Regions from separate parts of the Paenibacillus sp. FSL K6-1217 genome, predicted to be linked through region 2. Evidence: riboswitches for the same ligand, from Rfam matches in the RefSeq annotation. Region 2 holds a riboswitch; each other region holds the start of a gene.
The links. Region 2 has a riboswitch for S-adenosylmethionine ahead of MHH28_RS16820 (methionine ABC transporter ATP-binding protein). Riboswitches for the same ligand answer to the same signal wherever they lie in the genome.

Region 1 (6,096 bases), 3.4 Mb from region 2:
GGAGGTGGCATTCTTGAAGTAGTCCCAACCGTATACGTTCGTATGAACATCAGTGGTACTCATCAAGCGTAAATTAATGGTTCCCGGATTTATCACCGGAGAAGCCTCCGCCTTGCCTGCGGCGAGCACAGGAACATTCAATACTCCGCCCAGCACCTGTGCTGCCAGAACTGTGGTAGCCAATAAAGCAGCTATCGGCTTGTTCCATCTTCTCTCTCCCATAAATCTAATTTCCTCCCTGTGATTGCTAGATTGTTCTACTACTGCCCGAAAGATTGTATCATAGCCCTGTCTATGAATCTATCAAATTACATTAACTCTTATAAATTGTTGTGTAAAATCTCACATTATTTCAGCTTTTTTTGTAAAATATTACGATAAAAATTTACAATCCTATGACAAAAACAAAGAAAATCCAATACAATGGGATTACCTGGAACACCAGCACAATATATGCTGTTTTTCACATACATTCGGGACATGCGCCTGCGTGCGAGCACAATGTATGCTGTTTTTCGTATACATTCGGGACGTATACCTGTGAGTGAGCACAATGTATGTTGTTTTTCACATACGTTCGGCCATATGGCTGCGAGTGAGCCGAATGTATGCTGTTTTTCGTATACATTTGCTACATATGCTGTACCGATCGATCCTTCAGCCACATTCAGCAACCAAGTCACTGTACGAATCATTCAAATAACACTTATCTACAAATCTATATACTTCTTGTTCGGAACTGGAGGAAACAATAGTTTCCAAAAAACATAACGGGCTGTGCTACATATATGTAGCACAGCCCGTTATTGATCTGTTGGTGTATAGCTATATTCTAGTTCTGCATCACAAAATCATTGTCAATCTTCGCGTTCGCATCCTCGAATGTGCGCAGAATGTCATAGCGCGTGTTGCGCTGTGCCGGAATCTTGCCAGCCTCGCGGATGATCTGGGTGATCGACTCGATGTTGACCTTGTAGGTAGCGCCCGCGGAGGACACGACGTTCTCCTCAATCATCGTGCTGCCGAAGTCATTGCAGCCGTATTGCAGGGAGAGCTTGCCAACTTCAGGCCCCATCGTAACCCAGGAGGACTGGAAGTTCTTGATATTATCGAGTACCAAGCGGCTGATGGCTACGGTCTTCAGGTACTCCTCGGGTGTCTGGCGATCCAGCTTCAGGTTCGTATTATCCGGCTGGAAGGTCCAGGAGATGAACGCCAGGAACCCTTCGGAATCATATTTGTTCGCGATGCATTCGTCCTGGGCTTCACGGACACGCAGCAGATGCAGCGCCCGCTCTTCCATGCTCTCGCCCAGCCCGATAACCATCGTGGCTGTCGTGTTCATGCCGATCCGGTGCGCGGTCTGCATGACATCCATCCACTCGCGCCAGGAGCCCTTGAGTCGGCTGATCTTGCGGCGGGTGCGGTCGTCAAGAATCTCGGCGCCTCCGCCGGGCAGAGAATCCAGGCCTGCAGCGTGGATCTCGCGCATAACCTGTTCCAGCGGCAGGCCGGAGACCTCTACCATCTTCATAATCTCTGCCGGTGAGAAGGAGTGCATTGTAATCTCCGGGAACCGCTGCTTGATGCCGCGCAGAATATCCGTATAATAGCTGAACGGCAGGTTCGGATTCGTGCCGCCCTGCATTAGAATCTCGGTTCCGTTCACGCTCATGGTCTCGGCAATCTTCTGGTAGATCGTCTCATCGGGAAGCACATAGCCTTCCTCCGAACCGGGTCTGCGGTAGAAGGCGCAGAAGCGGCAATAGACATCACATACATTGGTGTAGTTAATGTTGCGGCCGATGACAAATGTCGTTATAGGCTCCGGGTGCCAGCGCTTCATAATAATATCTGCAGCAGCGCCCATCTTCTCAATTTCATTGCTCTCGAACAACGTGATCGTGTCTTCCAGTTGAAGACGCTCACCCTTAAGTGTCTTATCCAGAATAAGGTCAATTGCACTCACCGTTCACGGCCTCCTCTTCATCTATGAATTATAGATAAATATAATTTGAAATAAAATATCCGTTCTCCCATCGTAACACAATGTGAGGTGCTTGAGAAATCTTTCAGCAGCAGAGTATAGGATACCGTTCCATCCAAAAGCAAACAGCAGCACCGGGAGGCACTGCTGCATGCAACCTACGCAGATACGGCACCTCTGAACGGGGGCCGCAGCGTCTTATTCCAGCTCGCTTCGGGCGGCCTCCAGAGCCTGTCCGAGATCCGCGATCAGATCATCTACATGCTCTATGCCGACAGAGAAGCGCAGCAGCCGGTCATCCACCCCAACCGCATCGCGGATTTCAGCCGGAATATCGGCGTGGGTCTGGATCGCCGGATAGGTCATCAGCGATTCAACACCGCCCAGACTCTCGGCGAAGGCGATCAGCTTGATATGGCGGAGCAGCGGCTCCACATAGCCGGCCTCTTTGACCTTGAAGGAGAAGATCCCGGTGTTGCCGGAGGACTGGCGGTTCTGAATGGCATAGCCGGGATGGTCCGGGAGCCCCGGGTGGAAGACCTCGGCAATTGCCGGATGCTCCTGCAGATAACGGGCAATGGCCAGGGCGTTGCTCTCATGCCGCTCCATACGCAGGGCGAGCGTCTTCATGCCCTTCATCAGCTGATAGCTGTCATTCGGCGCCAAAACAGCACCCAGCGAGTTATGCAGAACGGCCATTTCAGCCGATAATTCTGCTCCCTTGGTCACGATTAGACCCGCCAGCACATCGTTATGCCCGCCCAGATACTTGGTAGCGCTGTGAACCACGATATCTGCGCCCAGCTCCAGCGGACGCTGGAAGAACGGGGTCAGCAGCGTATTGTCTACAATGGTGAGCAGCCTGTGATGGCGGGCCCAGGTACATACCGCTTCGACATCCGTAATCATCATCAGCGGGTTGGTCGGCGTCTCAATGAATACGGCCTTCGTGCCCGGCTGGCGGGCTGCTTCGAGTCCATCCAGATCATTCGTATCTACATAGGAGGCGCTGATGCCGTATTTGGAGAGAATTCTCTCCAGCAGCCGGTAGGTTCCGCCGTACAGGTCCAGCGATACAATGAGATGATCCCCTTGTCCAAACAAGGTGAACACTGTAGTCAGCGCAGCCATCCCGGAGGCGCAGGCGAAGCCGGCATCCCCGGACTCCAGTGCCGCTGCCGCTTCTTCGAGTACAGAGCGGGTAGGATTTTTGGTGCGGATGTAGTCAAAGCCTGTGCTCTGGCCAAGTCTCGGGTGACGGAAGGCCGTCGCATGATAAATCGGGTAATTAATCGCCCCGGTGGCGGGGTCCTCCATCGAACCAATCTGTGCCAGTCTGCTTTCAATTCTCAGTTTCTCGTCCATCTCCACGGCCTCCTAAAAGTTTTGTATAGCGTACACAACCTGATCATTCTTCGGGCAGAATCCGCTTCGGAAGCACCGGCTATGTGTATGCACCTGATTAATAGCTTCTATAAGAATAGGTCAACCTCTTTAGATAAATGCACCGATATCGTAAGGAGTCTCCTGGTATACATAGTAATTGAGCCAATTAGCGAATAATAAGTTGGCATGGGCGCGCCAGACCGCCGGCGGTGTACGGGTCGGATCATCTTTTGGATAATAGTGCTTCGGCAAGGCAACCTCCAGCCCTTTTGCGATATCCCGGTCATACTCCCATTTCAGCGAGAAGGGATCGTACTCCGAATGCCCGGTGACAAAAATCTGCTTCCCGTCATGCGTAGCCACCAGGTATACCCCGGCCTCCTCGGATTCAGCCAGAATCTGCAGCTCCGGGTTCTGCTCTATATCTTCACGGGAGACATCGGTATGACGGGAATGCGGAACATGGAATACTTCATCGAAGCCGCGCAGCAGCTTGACATTATTATGGCTCACAGTATGCGGAAACACTCCGAAGCATTTGTCCGGCAGACTCACCTTGCGCACGCCGAAGTGATGATACAGCCCTGCCTGTGCCGCCCAACAGATATGCATCGTCGAGGTGACATTCTCCTTGCTCCACTCAAAAATCACCTTCAGCTCTTCCCAGTAGTTGACATCCTCGAATTCCATCTGTTCTACGGGAGCGCCGGTAACAATCAGGCCGTCAAAGCGGCGGTGACTGATCTCATCGAATGTCTTATAAAAGCTCTTCAAATGCTCTGCCGAAGTATTCTTCGAGGTATGGGAGCTGGGATGCAGCAGAACAACATCCACCTGAAGCGGGGAATTCCCGATAAGGCGCAGCAGCTGGGTCTCTGTCGTTTCTTTGGTAGGCATCAGGTTCAGGATGGCAATCCGCAAAGGGCGGATATCCTGATGGAAGGCCTGGCTTTCATCCATTACAAAAATATTCTCACCGGATAACACTTCTTTGGCCGGCAGGCTGTCGGGAATTTTGATAGGCATTGCTGTTCACTCCTTAACTGAAATTGGGTTCCGCTGGGTGGTTATTCCTGATGCAGAGTAGCGAAAAAAGACCTTTCCCGGGCGAGAAAGGTCATATCATGCAGTCATATGCGCCTCTCTCATCTGCCAGAGAACTTCCGCCGGACGAATAACGTCCTGCAAAGCTTCCGCAAGAATTAGCACCGTGCGTTCACACGCCGGTTGCCGGGTTTCATCGGGCTAGTCCCTCCACCTGCTCTTGATAAGATTTAGCTGTATTCAGTTGAATAACCTTAAGCATCCGAAAGATGCTTTTTCTTAAATTTCACTTTAAATCATGAACCTCCTTTTCGTCAAGTCCATACAATGCTAAAGGGGCCTTATGACAGAAAACAATTTCTCTTGTAAGAGCCATACCCCGGCGTTATACTAGACAGGGGTTTCATCCCAAAAAAACGGCGAAAAGAAGAGGTGAGAGAAAAATGGAAGGCGACCCGGGCTCGCGAATAAGCGTGCAGAATGAACAACCACACAGGATTAACATCAGCTTGCCGGCGGCGGGAGCCCTTTTTCTTCATGCTCTCGGACCGTCTTTTGGCCTTCATCCATGATTGTACCACCGGCCAAGCTGATTTTCCCGTGTGCTGAAATTAGCATACCCCTGGAGAAGACCAGGGACATAAGGAGTGAATCAGATGAAAATCCGGCTGGTGAATGCAGGGGTTTTTACGCCTATTGACAATATTGAAGAAACGTTAACTGCCCCTGATGAGGGGTTCTACTGGATTGATGCAGATGACGAGGATCTTGTAGAGCTTCAACCTTTGTATGGTCTGCATGATTTGGCTGTGGAAGACTGCCTCAGTGAAGAGGATCAGCGCCCGAAGCTGGAAATTTATGAGAACCACTACTTCATCGTAGTGAACAGTATCCGGTTTGATGATGAGGAAATCTTTCTCCGTGCGCTCAACGTGTTCCTGGGCAGACATTTCATCATTACCGTTACCAAGCAGAAGATCCATGAGCTGCGTGTCCTCAAGCCCATGCTATGGGAGCAGGAAGTCAGTACGCCTGACCGCTTCCTCTATCTCCTGATCGACCTCGTTGTCGACAACTTCTTCTCGGTCGGTGACCGGATTGAAGCGCGGATTGAGAAGCTGGAGGAAGACATCCTCATGCATACCAAGAAATCGCATCTGAGCGAGATCATCGGTCTGCGCAGTGAGATTCTCTGGCTGAAGAAGATGCTCGGGCCGCAGAAGGAAGTTATCAACACGCTCAACAAAAAGGATCTTCGCCTGATCGACGATCAGCTGCAGAAGTATTTCAGCGATATCTACGAGAATGCGGTCAAGATCTCTGAAACCTTCGAAACCTACCGCGATCTCATGGGCAACTTACGCGAAGCCTATCAGTCCAGTATTGCGAACCGTGCCAATGAAATCATGAGAGTATTTACAGCGATTACTACGATATTCATGCCGCTGACCGTGATAACCGGAATCTACGGTATGAACTTTGAAAATATTCCCGAGACCCACACCGAATACGGCTACTATGGCGTAATTGCCGTCATGGTGACGCTCGGCTGCGGAATGCTTGTGATCTTCCGCAAGAAAGAATGGCTATGAAGCAGAACGAACGAATACGCAGGACGAAGGCACCATATCCCCTGTTCCGGGGCTGGGAGGGCCTTCGTCTTTTTGATATGTCACCGG
Region 2 (6,096 bases):
TATGGGGTTCTCGCTGATTGCCTTCGCCGGTTCCCTGATGCTGGCACTTGGGACCAGACGGTCATTCGCCCCCGGAGGGGACCGCAGCACGGAAAGCCCCCAAGTCCGTGTCGCCTTCCGCAACTTAACATGGGTTACTGCAGTATATTCATATATCGTGGTCTATATGGGGGCCTACGTAAGCCATACCAGCTCACAGGGCGGTTGCTCCGGCTGGCCGCTGTGTAACGGAGAATGGATTCCGGAGATGAGCGGCGGAGTCGGGGTCGTATTTATGCACCGGATTGCAGCGGCGATTCTATTCCTGCTGACTGCTGTGCTGGGTCACCTGGCCTTCTGGAAGCATAAGGAGCTGCCTGAGCTGAGAGCTCTGGGAGTGGCGGCGGTTCTGCTGTGCCTGATGCAGGTATTCAGCGGAGCGGCTGTGGTATACACGCTAAATAATGAACGATTGTACATATTTGCTGCGTTGTCCCATATTGTGCTGATCTCCGGGCTTTTTGGGGTTCTGTGCTATATGAGTGTGAGGGTCTGGCAGTTAAGCGGAGCTGGCAGGGGCAGCAAGTGATAAGCAAACGGCAACGGGGGACGGGATAAGCATAAGGTCCTGTTTGAGGAGGAACGCTATAGTGCGATACAGTAACTTACGACAATGGATTGAGCAGCTCCGCAGGGATAAGGATCTGGCAGTGATTGATACGCCGGTTAATCCTTATCTGGAGCTTGCCGAAATCCACCGCCGGGTGGTGCAGGAGGAAGGCCCGGCACTGCTCTTCACGAATGTGCAAGGAACACCGTTCCCGGTCGCTACGAATCTGTTCGGTACCGTCCGGCGCGTGAACAAGGCCTTCGGGACAAGACCGGAGCAGCTGCTGAAGTCGCTGACCCTGGCGATGGAGCAGTTGATTCCACCTTCAGCCGCCGGCTTATGGCGGGAGAAGACGGTGCTGCTTGAGCTGCTGCGGGCAGGCATCAAGAGCATACCGCAAGGAGAAGCTCCGGTACTCGGTGTCTGCAGCAGCAGTGATCCGCTGAAGGAGCTGCCCCGGATTACCGCCTGGCCCAAGGATGGCGGGGCATTCCTCACGCTTCCTCTGGTCTATACGGAGAATATCACCAACCCCAAGGATCATAATCTCGGCATGTACCGGATTCAGATGTATGACGACAGCACGGCGGGTCTCCACTGGCAGATTCATAAGGGCGGCGGATTCCATCACTCGCAGGCAGAGCTTCTCGGGGAGACTCTGCCGGTGTCGGTCTTCATCGGCGGGCCGCCGGCCCTGATTGCTGCGGCAGTGGCTCCGGTCCCGGAACGGATACCGGAGCTGCTGCTGGCCTCGCTGATGCTGGGCGGCAAGCTGCCCATGGTGCAGGACCCCTTGGGCGGGCACCGTATTCCGGCTGAAGCGGAATTCTCGATCCGGGGACGTGTGTCTCCGCTGGAGCGGAGAGCGGAAGGGCCGTACGGCAGCCAGTCCGGCTACTATTCCATGCAGCATGAGTTCCCGGTCATGCATGTTCAGCGGATGTGGCACCGCAAAGATGCCATCTATCCAGCGACCATTGCCGGTAAGCCGCGCCAGGAGGATTATTATCTGAAGGATTATTTGCAGCGGCTGCTCTCTCCGGCCTATCCTCTGCTGATCCCTTCGGTCAAAGCGTTGTGGACCTACTCCGAATCCGGTTCGCATTCACTGACCTCGGCGGTTGTAAGGGAAAGCTATCCGCGCGAGTATATGGTATCAGCATTTCGTATTCTGGGGGAAGGACAGCTCTCCTTAACCAAATTCCTTCTGCTGACTAATGTTCAGGTGGAGCTTACCGATTTCCCCAAGCTGCTGGAAACGGTACTTGAGCGCTTCAACCCGCAGTCGGATCTGACGATCTTTGCCAATACCTCCATGGATACGCTGGATTATACCGGCCGCAAGCTGAATCATGGCAGCAAGGCGGTGATGGCGGGCATCGGCAGCCCGGTCCGGCAGCTGCCGCGGACTTATACAGAGGGGCTGCTTCCATCAATCACCGCTGCTGTGCCTTATTGCGGAGGATGTTTAGCCGTTTCCGGTGCATCCTATGAAGAGGACCCGGAGCTGCCGGAGCGGCTGGCGGCTGCCTTCAAGGAGCGGGAGACCGCCTGGCCGCTGATTGTGCTGGTCGATCAGGCGGAGGAGGCGGTAAGCACGCAGACCTCCTTCCTGTGGACCGTATTCACCCGCTTCAATCCGGCGGATGATATTTATTCGGCGGCCGGGGTACACCGGGGCAGTGTCAGCTATACGCAGCCGATCATTATAGATGCCCGGATGAAGCCGGGATACCCGGAGGAGCTGGCTGTGAGCGAGGATATTGCGAAGTGGGTAGACCGGGGCTGGAGCCGTTATTTTCCTCTGGCGTAGAAGTGAACTTTAAGGGGGTCAAAATATGCTGCGGACGTTACTTGGAGAGCCGCCCCGCGTGAACAGCGGTGTGCTGGCTGAAGCTATGGAGTCCATGGCGAAGGCTGCCTCCGTGCTGCGCAAGGAGATGGCGGCGCATGAAGACCATGACCATGAATACCGCAAGCTGGAGATCTGGACACGCGGCCTGATCTCCTCTCTGGATGAGCTGGAGCAGAGCTGGTTCGCAGCCGCCTTTTTCCGGAAGTCAGTGATTGCCGGTTATATGGATGATATGTCGTCCACGGAGCAGGGGGAGTACGCCAGATATGTGTATTTCTACAAGGATGGCTTCATCCGTGTCTTCTCTTTGCTGGACAAGCTGGGCACGGTGCTGAATAATGTGTACAATCTCAACACAGGCAAGGTCAAGGCACATTTCTCCTACTTCACGGTGCTGCGGCAATTCCAGCTGCTTCAGGCGCATCATCCGCTGGCGGATGAGCTGGACAGAATCCGCAATTCCTATCGGGAGCCGGTGGAGAATCTGCGCAAGCGGCGCAATGCCGAGATCCACTACATGAATGCGGAGATGACCGACGATCTCTGGCAGCGTCACCAGGGGCTGCATGACAAGATCCGTCTGGAGGATCTCGACAGCCACCTGGAGGATTTGAAGCAGAGTCTGGAGATGGTATGCCAATCCCTGGCGGCCGCATTCAGGTACGGCAATGAACAATGGCACAAGAATCAAGCGGCCGCAGGCCCGAAATCCGGACATGCCCATCCGTAAAAACTTACCTTTGACAAAAAACTCGAAACTGAATATACTTAGGCATACATTAGCTTCTGACATGACACGGAATATATAACTTCATACTATGATCTTATCGAGAGCGGCGGAGGGATAGGCCCGATGAAGCCCGGCAACCGGTTTGAATACAGCGAAGCGCTGCATCCAAATGTCATGGTGCTAATTCCTACAATGCCGCCGGTTCCGGGGGTTTTGGCAGATGAGAAGGCATTGTCATTATACACACAGGGCCTCTTGCGATCTGCATGGATCGTAGGGGGTCTTTTTTCTGCAATGTTTAGGTTAGAACAGAAGGGGGACGCAGAGGTTGATAGAATTGAAGGATATAACCAAAGTGTACGGCAAAGGCAGCAAGCAGGCGATTGCACTCTCTGCACTAAGCCTGTCGATCAAGAAGGGCGAGATCTTCGGGGTGATCGGTCACTCCGGGGCCGGCAAAAGCACGCTGATCCGCTGCATTAATCTGCTGGAACGTCCGACTGCGGGCGAAGTGTGGGTGGACGGTGTGGAGCTGACAGCACTCAGCCAGGGGCAGCTCCAGGAGCAGCGGCGCAAGATCGGGATGATTTTTCAGCATTTCAATCTGCTCTCATCGGCTACAGTCTATGATAATATCGCGTTTCCGTTGCGGCTGATCGGAGCCTCCAGGAGTGAGATTGAACAAAAGGTTAAGGATCTGCTCACCCTGGTCGGATTGGAGGAGCACAGGAATAAGTACCCGGCCCAGTTATCCGGCGGACAGAAGCAGCGTGTCGGGATTGCCCGGGCTCTGGCGAGTGATCCGGACGTTCTGTTATGCGATGAAGCGACCTCGGCGCTTGATCCGCAGACGACAGACTCCATACTGCGCCTGCTGATGGATATCAACCGCAGATTCCATCTGACCATCGTGCTGATCACCCATGAAATGCATGTGATTCAGAGCATTTGCGACCGCGTGGCGGTGATCCATGGCGGCGGCATCGTCGAGCAGGGCGAGGTGGCCCAGGTATTTCTGAAGCCGAAGCATGAGGTGACCAAAGAATTCATCCGCAGTGAGACCCAGTCGGAGGGGCCGCTCCGGCAGGCGATTGACGCTGTGCATACAGGCTATACGAAGGCCGTGAAGATCACTTTTCTCGGGCACAAGACTTACGAATCCACGCTCTCCCAGGTGGTTCAGGGGACAGGCGTCCACTTCGCGATTCTCCATGGCACCATCTCTACGATCAAGGATGTTCCTTACGGACAATTGATTGTCCGGTTTGAAGGAGCTGCTGATGCCGTGGATACTACGCTGACGGAGCTTATAGCCCAAGGTCTTGATGTGGAGGTGATTTCCTGATGGGCGGACTGGATTTTAATAAGATTGATTGGTCAGAAATGCTCGATGCAACGGTGGCTACACTTAACATGGTAGTTATTTCAGGAATATTCACAATTATCCTTGGTTTACCGCTCGGAATTATGCTATATTTATGGGGAAGATCAAATAACGTTATTATCAGAGCTGTTTACTCGGCATTATCGTTCATCGTAAATATCCTGCGCTCCGTTCCGTTCATCATTCTAATGGTGGCTCTGATTCCGCTCAGTAAGATCATTATGGGCACCTCCATCGGTGTGCGTGGAACCATTCTGGCACTAGTGGTCGGTGCGGCTCCCTTTTTCGCCAGGCTGGTGGAAACGGCGCTGCGGGAGGTTGACCGGGGAATTATTGAAGCGGCGCAGGGCATGGGGGCTTCCACAGGGCAGATCGTGATGCGCGTCTTGCTGCCGGAGGCTCGTCCGGGCTTGCTTGCCGGAATAACCATTACTGTAGTGACCCTTGTCTCGTATACTGCCATGGCGGGATTTATTGGTGGCGGCGGTCTGGGGGATCTGGCGATCCGTTACGGCTATTACCGTTATGAGAAGGAAGTTATGATTATCTCAGTGGCACTGATAGTGATTCTAGTGCAGCTGCTGCAAATGGCCGGCGACCGGCTGGTAAAATATTTTACACGGAAATAAGGTACGTCCACATATAGCCTTATTCAATAAAACATATGGATTAGAGGGGGATTTACAGATGAAAAAAGTACTGCTTACATTATTCAGCCTGACCTTGATATTGGTGCTTGCCGCTTGCGGGAACAACAAGGCGAATAACGCCGCGAATTCTGCTGCAACAACAGCACCTACGGAAGCTGCTGGTGCAGAAGCGACTACAGAGCCTGCGGCAGAACCGGTAACCCTAGTGATTGGTGCCTCTGCTGTACCGCATGCGGAAATCCTCAAAGCGATTGCGCCGCAGCTTGAAGCCCAAGGCATTAAGCTGGAGATCAAAGAATTCTCGGATTATATCCTGCCGAATACACAGCTTGCCGAGAAGCAGCTCGATGCGAACTTCTTCCAGCACAAGCCTTACCTGGATGATCAGAACACCAAGAACGGCACAGATCTCGTATCTGTAACCGCTGTTCATGTTGAGCCATTTGGCGCTTATTCCAAAAAGATCAAATCGATTGACGAGTTGGCAGAAGGTGCCAAGGTTGCCATTCCGAATGATGCAACTAATGGAGGACGCGCATTGATTCTGCTGGCGAAGAACGGACTGATCAAGCTGAAGGACGATACGAATATTGCTTCGACCAAAGCGGATATCACCGAGAATGCCAAGAAGCTGGATATCATTGAGCTGGATGCTGCGATGCTGCCCCGTCAGCTGGATGAAGTGGACCTGGCGCTGATTAACACCAACTTCGCCCTGGATGCCAAGCTGTCTCCAACGAAGGATGCGTTGTTCATCGAAGGCGGGGACTCCCCGTATGCCAACCTGCTGGTAGCCCGTCCTGACAATAAGGATTCCGATGCGATTCAGAAGCTGGCAGCAGCGCTGACATCCCCGGAAGCGAAGGCGTTCATCGAGAAGCAGTATGA
Region 3 (6,096 bases), 840 kb from region 2:
TAGGTCTCGCTGAGCGTGCTCATTATTATCCGAAGCATCTGTCCGGCGGCCAGCAGCAGCGGGTGGGCATTGCCCGCGCCCTTGCGATGAATCCGAAGCTGCTGCTGCTGGACGAGCCGACATCGGCGCTTGATCCCGAGCTGGTGGGCGAGGTGCTGCAGACGATTAAGAAGACCGCAGCCACCGGCCAGACGATGATTCTCGTCTCACATGAGATGAGCTTTGTATACGAAGTAGCCAATAAGGTGCTGTTCTTGGACAAAGGTAAAATCGTGGAGGAGGGGACGCCGGACGAGGTATTCAATCATCCGAAATCCGAGCGTGCCAAGGAGTTCTTGCAGAACTACTTCCGCAACAAATCGAGTATTTAAGAGCATATAGTAAAACCCCCGGAGAAGGCGCAGGTTTGCGCTTTTCCGGGGGTTTTTGGTGTAGGTGTGGAATGTAATCGAAAAACCGACAACATTTGCGCCAAGCGAGGGAGTGCGGGCCAAATAAACATGAAAAATCGAACACAATTCTGATTGCACGGGCGCCGAATGGAGGCGCGTTCGTCAATGGAGTTGCAATGAAAAGGGTTTGGTTTAAGCGAAACTAATATACTGTGATATAACCACCCGAAACAGAGAGAATCGAAGCAAAATTCAGTAACCTTTAACAAAGTCGCAAAAGTTGCGACTTTTTTGTTTGATTCACGTATATATACCTTTAATACGACTAAAATACGCCAAAAGGAGCGATGCATCTTGAATTTCATGAACCAGAATGGCGATAATATCCCAGGGCTCAAGCTGCCGAAGTTGAAGCCTGGCATGTACAAGAGGATAGGAGTGGGGGTAGCCGCTGCGGCTGTACTGCTGTATATCGGGGCCACCTCATTCTATACGGTGCAGGAGCAGGAACGTGCAGCTATCCTGACCTTCGGCAAGTATACAGGCGAGTCCTCGGCGGGGCTGCATTTCAAATGGCCGTATCCCATCCAGGATGTCATTACAGTCCCGGCGGAGCTGACCCAGCGGATACATATCGGGTACCGCCAGGAAGCTGGAGGATCTGTGCCCGTGGATGAAGAAGCCATGATGATTACAGGGGATGAGAATATCGTCTCTGCCGATGCTGTAGTCCAGTGGAAGATCAGCAATATTCGTGACTATCTGTATAACATTGACGAGCCGGAGCAATTCCTGCGTAACTCGGCAAGCTCTTCGATCCGCGCGGTCATTGGCTCCGAGAAGCTGGATTTTGCGATTACCGACGGGAAGACCGTGATTCAGGATAAAGTCCGGGTGCTGCTCGTTGATCTGCACAAGAAATACAACACCGGCATACAGATCATTGATATCAAGTTCCAGGATATTGAGCCGCCGAGCGGCCAGGTCGAGGAAGCCTTCCGCGAGGTGACGAACGCCCGTGAAGAGAAGAATACGAAGATCAACAACGCCAAGAAGTATGAGAATGATATCATTCCGAAGGCCCGCGGTGAAGCGCAGGCGCTGCTGGAGCGGGCCGAAGGCGAGAAGAAGTCGCGTATCCTGAATGCGCAGGGGGATGTGGCGCGGTTCAATGCGATTTTTGCCGAATATGCGAATAATAAGAGTGTCACCGAGAGTCGGCTGGTTCTGGAGACCCTGGAGACGATTCTGCCTAACGCCAAGATCTTCATTACCAACTCGAACAGTGATACAGTGAACTATCTGCCGCTGAATGAGCTGATGCGCAGTTCCAAGGAGAACACCTCAGCTCCAGCCACGACGAATCCGCCTGCCTCACCGACACCGCAAGGAGGAGATGCCAAGTGAAGAGAAACCCGATCATTTTATTGATATCATCTATCGTCCTAATTATTCTGCTGGCCGGCTCCATGTACATCGTGAAGGAGGGGGAGTACAAGGTCGTCCTCCGTTTCGGTGAAGCCATGCGTACGGTCGAGGAGCCGGGGCTTAAGTTCAAAATCCCTTTTATCGAGAATGTCTCGGAGCTACCCAAATATCAGATGACCTACGACAGCTCACCGACCAACATTCTGACCAAGGACCAGAAGCCGATTGTGGTTGATAACTATACGGTGTGGAGAATTACCAATGCTTCGCAGTTCCTGAGAACCGTTCAGACGGTCAGCGGCGGGGTGCAGCGGATTGATGAAGCGGTATATAACTCGGTCCGCCGCAAGCTGTCGGAGATCAATTATGAGAATATTATCAGTGAAGACACCGGACGGGGCAATATTAACGATGAGATCACCAAGGACGTCGTCGCCGCTCTGACCCGTGATAATTACGGGATTGAGATCATTGATGTACGGATCAAGCGTACCGATCTGCCGGAAGAGAACAAGCAAAGTGTATACAACCGGATGATCTCGGACCGCCAATCCATTGCCGCACGTTATCTGTCCGAAGGGGATGAGGAATCAAAGAAAATCACCTCCAAGGCTGACCGTACCTCCCGAGAGCTGATGGCCCAGGCCGAAGCCGACTCCAAGAAGATTATCGCTGAAGGCGAAGGGCAAGCTGCCAAAATCTACAACCTGGCCTATGGCAAATCTCCTGAATTCTACAGCTTCTACCGTACGCTACAGAGTTATGTGACTACGCTGAAGAATGAGCCAGTTATCATGATCCCGATTGATTCGCCGTATGCGAAGATACTGATGGGACAATAATGTTATAAAAAATAGAGCAGCACTCCTATGATGGAAGTGGTGCTCTATTTTTTGGCTGCTGAGGAAGTAGTTAGATTTCATCCACAACCGCTCCCTTTTACAAGAAGATCAGCAGCAGCGTACCTACCACGAAGCAATAGTATGAAAAGTAAATCAGGTTGCCCTTCGCCATAATGCCGATGAACCAGCGCATGGCGTAATAGGTAGCTACCAGCGTGGTGAGGAAGGCGATCAGGTAGGGCATCGCCAGTGCCGAGCGGTTGGGATCGTTCGCAATATCGGACGCGCCCAGGATCAGCCCGCCGATACTGATGGGAATGTAGAGCATGAAGGAGAACTTGAGTGCAGTCTCCTGCTTCATCCCGACCGCAATGGAAGCGATCACCGTGGAGCCGGAACGGCTGATGCCGGGAATCAGTGCTACGGCCTGAGCCAGCCCGACGATGATGGCATCCTTCACTTTGAGGTTGCCGTCTCTTTTCTGGCCGCGCAGGTTGCGGATCAGCCAGAGGGCAACCCCTGTAACGAGTAAACTGATCGAAACGGTATGTACGGAGGTGAAGATTCGTTCAATCGTATCCTTGAACAGCACAGCAGCAACGGCAGCGGGAATCGTCCCGATGATGATGTAGAGACAGAACATGAACTCTGCCCGGTACTTGGCATCGCGTGTGCGCAGGTACCCTATGAAGCCTGCAATCAGGTCGCGGATATCTTTGCGGAAAATAAAACAGATGGCGATCAAGGATGCCGTATTCGTTAAGATTTCAAAAGAGAGTCCATTCTGCTTCATGCCAAGCAGGCGCTGGGCAATAATTAAATGCCCGCTGGAGGAGACGGGAATCGGTTCCGTCACCCCCTGGACGAGGCCCAGCAATAGGTATTTCAGCCAATCGAACACAGATTCCATAAGTTCCTCCTAAAGTTAAAACGCATAATCGTTAAGCCTGACGTCTTCTATACCGCTTGGACAGGACATACAGCCCAAAGCCCAAGAGGAACAGGGTAGCCGCCGGAATAAGGTAAGGCTTGACGAGCTCGTCCACATGCTCCCACTGCGAGCCCAGCTTGAAGCCCAGATAGACATAGATCGAGGTGATCGGAAGCATGGCCAGGAAGGTGTAGAGACTGAAGGCAAACACATTCATCTTGGCGATCCCGCAAGGGATGGAGATCAGCGTTCGTACACCGGGAATGAAGCGTCCGTAAAAAGCCACACCGCTGCCGTATTTCTCAAAAAAACGGTCGGAGGCTTCCAGATGATGCGGGCGGATGAACAGGTACTTGCCGAACTTATCAATCATCGGCCTGCCGCCAAACCGGCCCAGGGCATATAGCGTCAGCGGACCAAGTGTACCGCCTACCGTACCAGCAAGGATGGTAAGAATCAGCTTCATGTCCCCCAGATACACCCAGTATCCGGCAAGCGGAAGCACGATCTCCGCAGGCACGAATTCAAACGACAAGGCGATCATAATTCCCGCATACGACAAATCCTTAAAGAAAAGTATAAATTCCGTAATCCACTCCGTCATGTATTTCTCTCCCTTCTCAAACAAAAAGCCCCCTAATTAAAGGGGGCAGTCTCATCAACTGTCAGCACCCTCTCATCTTTGCAAGGCATCCCGGACGCCTCTAGTGCTGTACCTGGTATGCGGTTCGCATGCCGGTTACAGCGGTATCATCGGGCTAAGCCCTCCACCGAACTCTGGATAAGAGTATTATTCAATTCGATAATATTAAAACATACCTGCACACCATTAAGCAAGTTTAGGAGAATTGGAGAAAGGAATAGATCACGAAATTAAACGGGCTGGTGAGGTAATGCAGCATGGTGCTCTGGTGTTTCTCCATCGAATGAGATTGATTATTTCAGCTTGATCTGGAACACATCGCCCGCCTGGCCGCCGAAGACGGCCATTCCGCCCTGCGGCAACTTGACCGATGAGGCTGTGCTCACTTTGGAGTGGCTTACGATCATCCCGTCGGCATCATAGACCACGAATCCGCCGCTTGCGGGGGCTGTTACCGTCATGGTCCGGCCGGCGGTTGTCTTGTCAACCTTGAACCAGACCGCTTGGCCGCCCGCAGGCACGGTAGTGATCGAAGCCGGGCCTCTATACACAGGCTTCACTGCATCCCCGCTAATATAATCATTGCCGTCAATGGTTAAATATTCGGCACCGTTCTTCTTCGAGAAGGTCAGATCGAAGGCATCTCGGCCGTTCATCACCGGAATTTCAGCCGCATTGACGGCGGTGTTCTCGTCCACAATCCGCGTCCCGGTGGCATAGCCTTGTTCAACCTTAATCGTCTTCGTCAAGATGGACGGGGAGAGGTAGAAGAAGGAATTGATTTTCTCATCCACAGCGTAGTAATGCTTCCCGTCTCTCTGTGCCCAGGCCTGCTTCGCAGAAGCATTCAGCGGATTGGCGTCCAGCTTCTGGTACTCGTATGTGACCATCAGCATTTGACCGATACCGGGGATAGTCACGTGGGTGTTCAGCTTCAGATAGGTCTTGCCGTTCTTCTGCTTATCGAAGCTCACGGCTGCACTGCCGTCCGGGCTCGTGAACTGTCCCTTGCCGGTATAGATATACTTCTGTGCAGGAATGAGTCCCCCTTCAAGCGCAGGCAGCTCCAGTGCTCCGTCCTTAATGGTTATCGTGGTGGTTGCTCCGACGGTCCCGTATAATCCCGAATAGGCTCCCAGCTCAGCAGGCATAGCCGCTTTGACCGGAGGGGTGAAGGTAGCATCCGGCAGAATCTTCTTAATCTTCCCGGTATCCTTCAGGTAAGCCAGCAGCACATTGGTGGCGAAAATGGTGTTATAGATTGAGCTTCCACCCGACGAGAGCACCGCGATGGATATATCGGATTCCGGCAGGGTAATCAGGTCAGCGTGATACATGATGGTATCTCCGCCTTTGGATAAGGCCTTAATTCCGTAATCACCGAATGGTGCCAGATCTATGGCATCCCAGCCCAGACCGTAATTGAAGCTGTTTCTCTCCTCAGGCACCCAGAGCCCGTTCTTATATTCGGGCTGCTGCATCGCTGTAGCGGAGGCTTTCGACAGAACATCCGGGTGCTTGCCGTTCAGCATCTCGGCGAATGTAGTCAGATCTTCGGCTGTGGAATAGAGGCCGCCCGCTCCGAGGATATTGGCGTTCTCGCTGGGCAATGCCTGCTTTAGTCCAGGGAAGTAGGTCTTGGCAAGCTGCTGCCGGTTAAAGGTATCCAGCGGCGTCTTGGTAGAGCTTAGCTTCAGCGGGCTGCTCATGTGCTGATCCAGAAACTCTGTATAGCTAATGCCGGTCACCTGCTCAATCATCAGCTCCAGCAGCTGAAAGCCGTCATTGCAGTAGACGGAATAGGCCCCGGGGTCGGATTTCAGCCGCTCGGACTGAAGGCTTGTCAGCAGGTCATCATGA

Region 1: it holds a riboswitch for S-adenosylmethionine, as region 2 does, so the genes downstream of both, metA (homoserine O-succinyltransferase) here and MHH28_RS16820 (methionine ABC transporter ATP-binding protein) in region 2, are expected to answer to the same signal.
Region 3: it holds a riboswitch for S-adenosylmethionine, as region 2 does, so the genes downstream of both, MHH28_RS13225 (DedA family protein) here and MHH28_RS16820 (methionine ABC transporter ATP-binding protein) in region 2, are expected to answer to the same signal.

Annotation. Positions count from the first base shown of each region.
Region 1 is NZ_CP150271.1:7,186,652-7,192,747, reverse strand. Features, by position in the region: gene MHH28_RS31525 (bifunctional 2',3'-cyclic-nucleotide 2'-phosphodiesterase/3'-nucleotidase) at 1-222, opposite strand, end outside; gene mqnC (cyclic dehypoxanthinyl futalosine synthase) at 833-1,969, opposite strand; gene MHH28_RS31515 (PLP-dependent transferase) at 2,186-3,352, opposite strand; gene metA (homoserine O-succinyltransferase) at 3,482-4,399, opposite strand; SAM riboswitch class I at 4,516-4,647, opposite strand; gene corA (magnesium/cobalt transporter CorA) at 5,074-6,009, shown strand.
Region 2 is NZ_CP150271.1:3,827,817-3,833,912, reverse strand. Features, by position in the region: gene MHH28_RS16835 (COX15/CtaA family protein) at 1-568, shown strand, start outside; gene MHH28_RS16830 (UbiD family decarboxylase) at 630-2,402, shown strand; gene MHH28_RS16825 (Cthe_2314 family HEPN domain-containing protein) at 2,428-3,174, shown strand; SAM riboswitch class I at 3,266-3,401, shown strand; gene MHH28_RS16820 (methionine ABC transporter ATP-binding protein) at 3,503-4,519, shown strand; gene MHH28_RS16815 (methionine ABC transporter permease) at 4,519-5,187, shown strand; gene MHH28_RS16810 (MetQ/NlpA family ABC transporter substrate-binding protein) at 5,246-6,096, shown strand, end outside.
Region 3 is NZ_CP150271.1:2,985,408-2,991,503, reverse strand. Features, by position in the region: gene MHH28_RS13245 (amino acid ABC transporter ATP-binding protein) at 1-371, shown strand, start outside; gene hflK (FtsH protease activity modulator HflK) at 756-1,799, shown strand; gene hflC (protease modulator HflC) at 1,796-2,662, shown strand; gene MHH28_RS13230 (undecaprenyl-diphosphate phosphatase) at 2,760-3,572, opposite strand; gene MHH28_RS13225 (DedA family protein) at 3,604-4,197, opposite strand; SAM riboswitch class I at 4,267-4,381, opposite strand; gene MHH28_RS13220 (serine hydrolase domain-containing protein) at 4,530-6,096, opposite strand, start outside.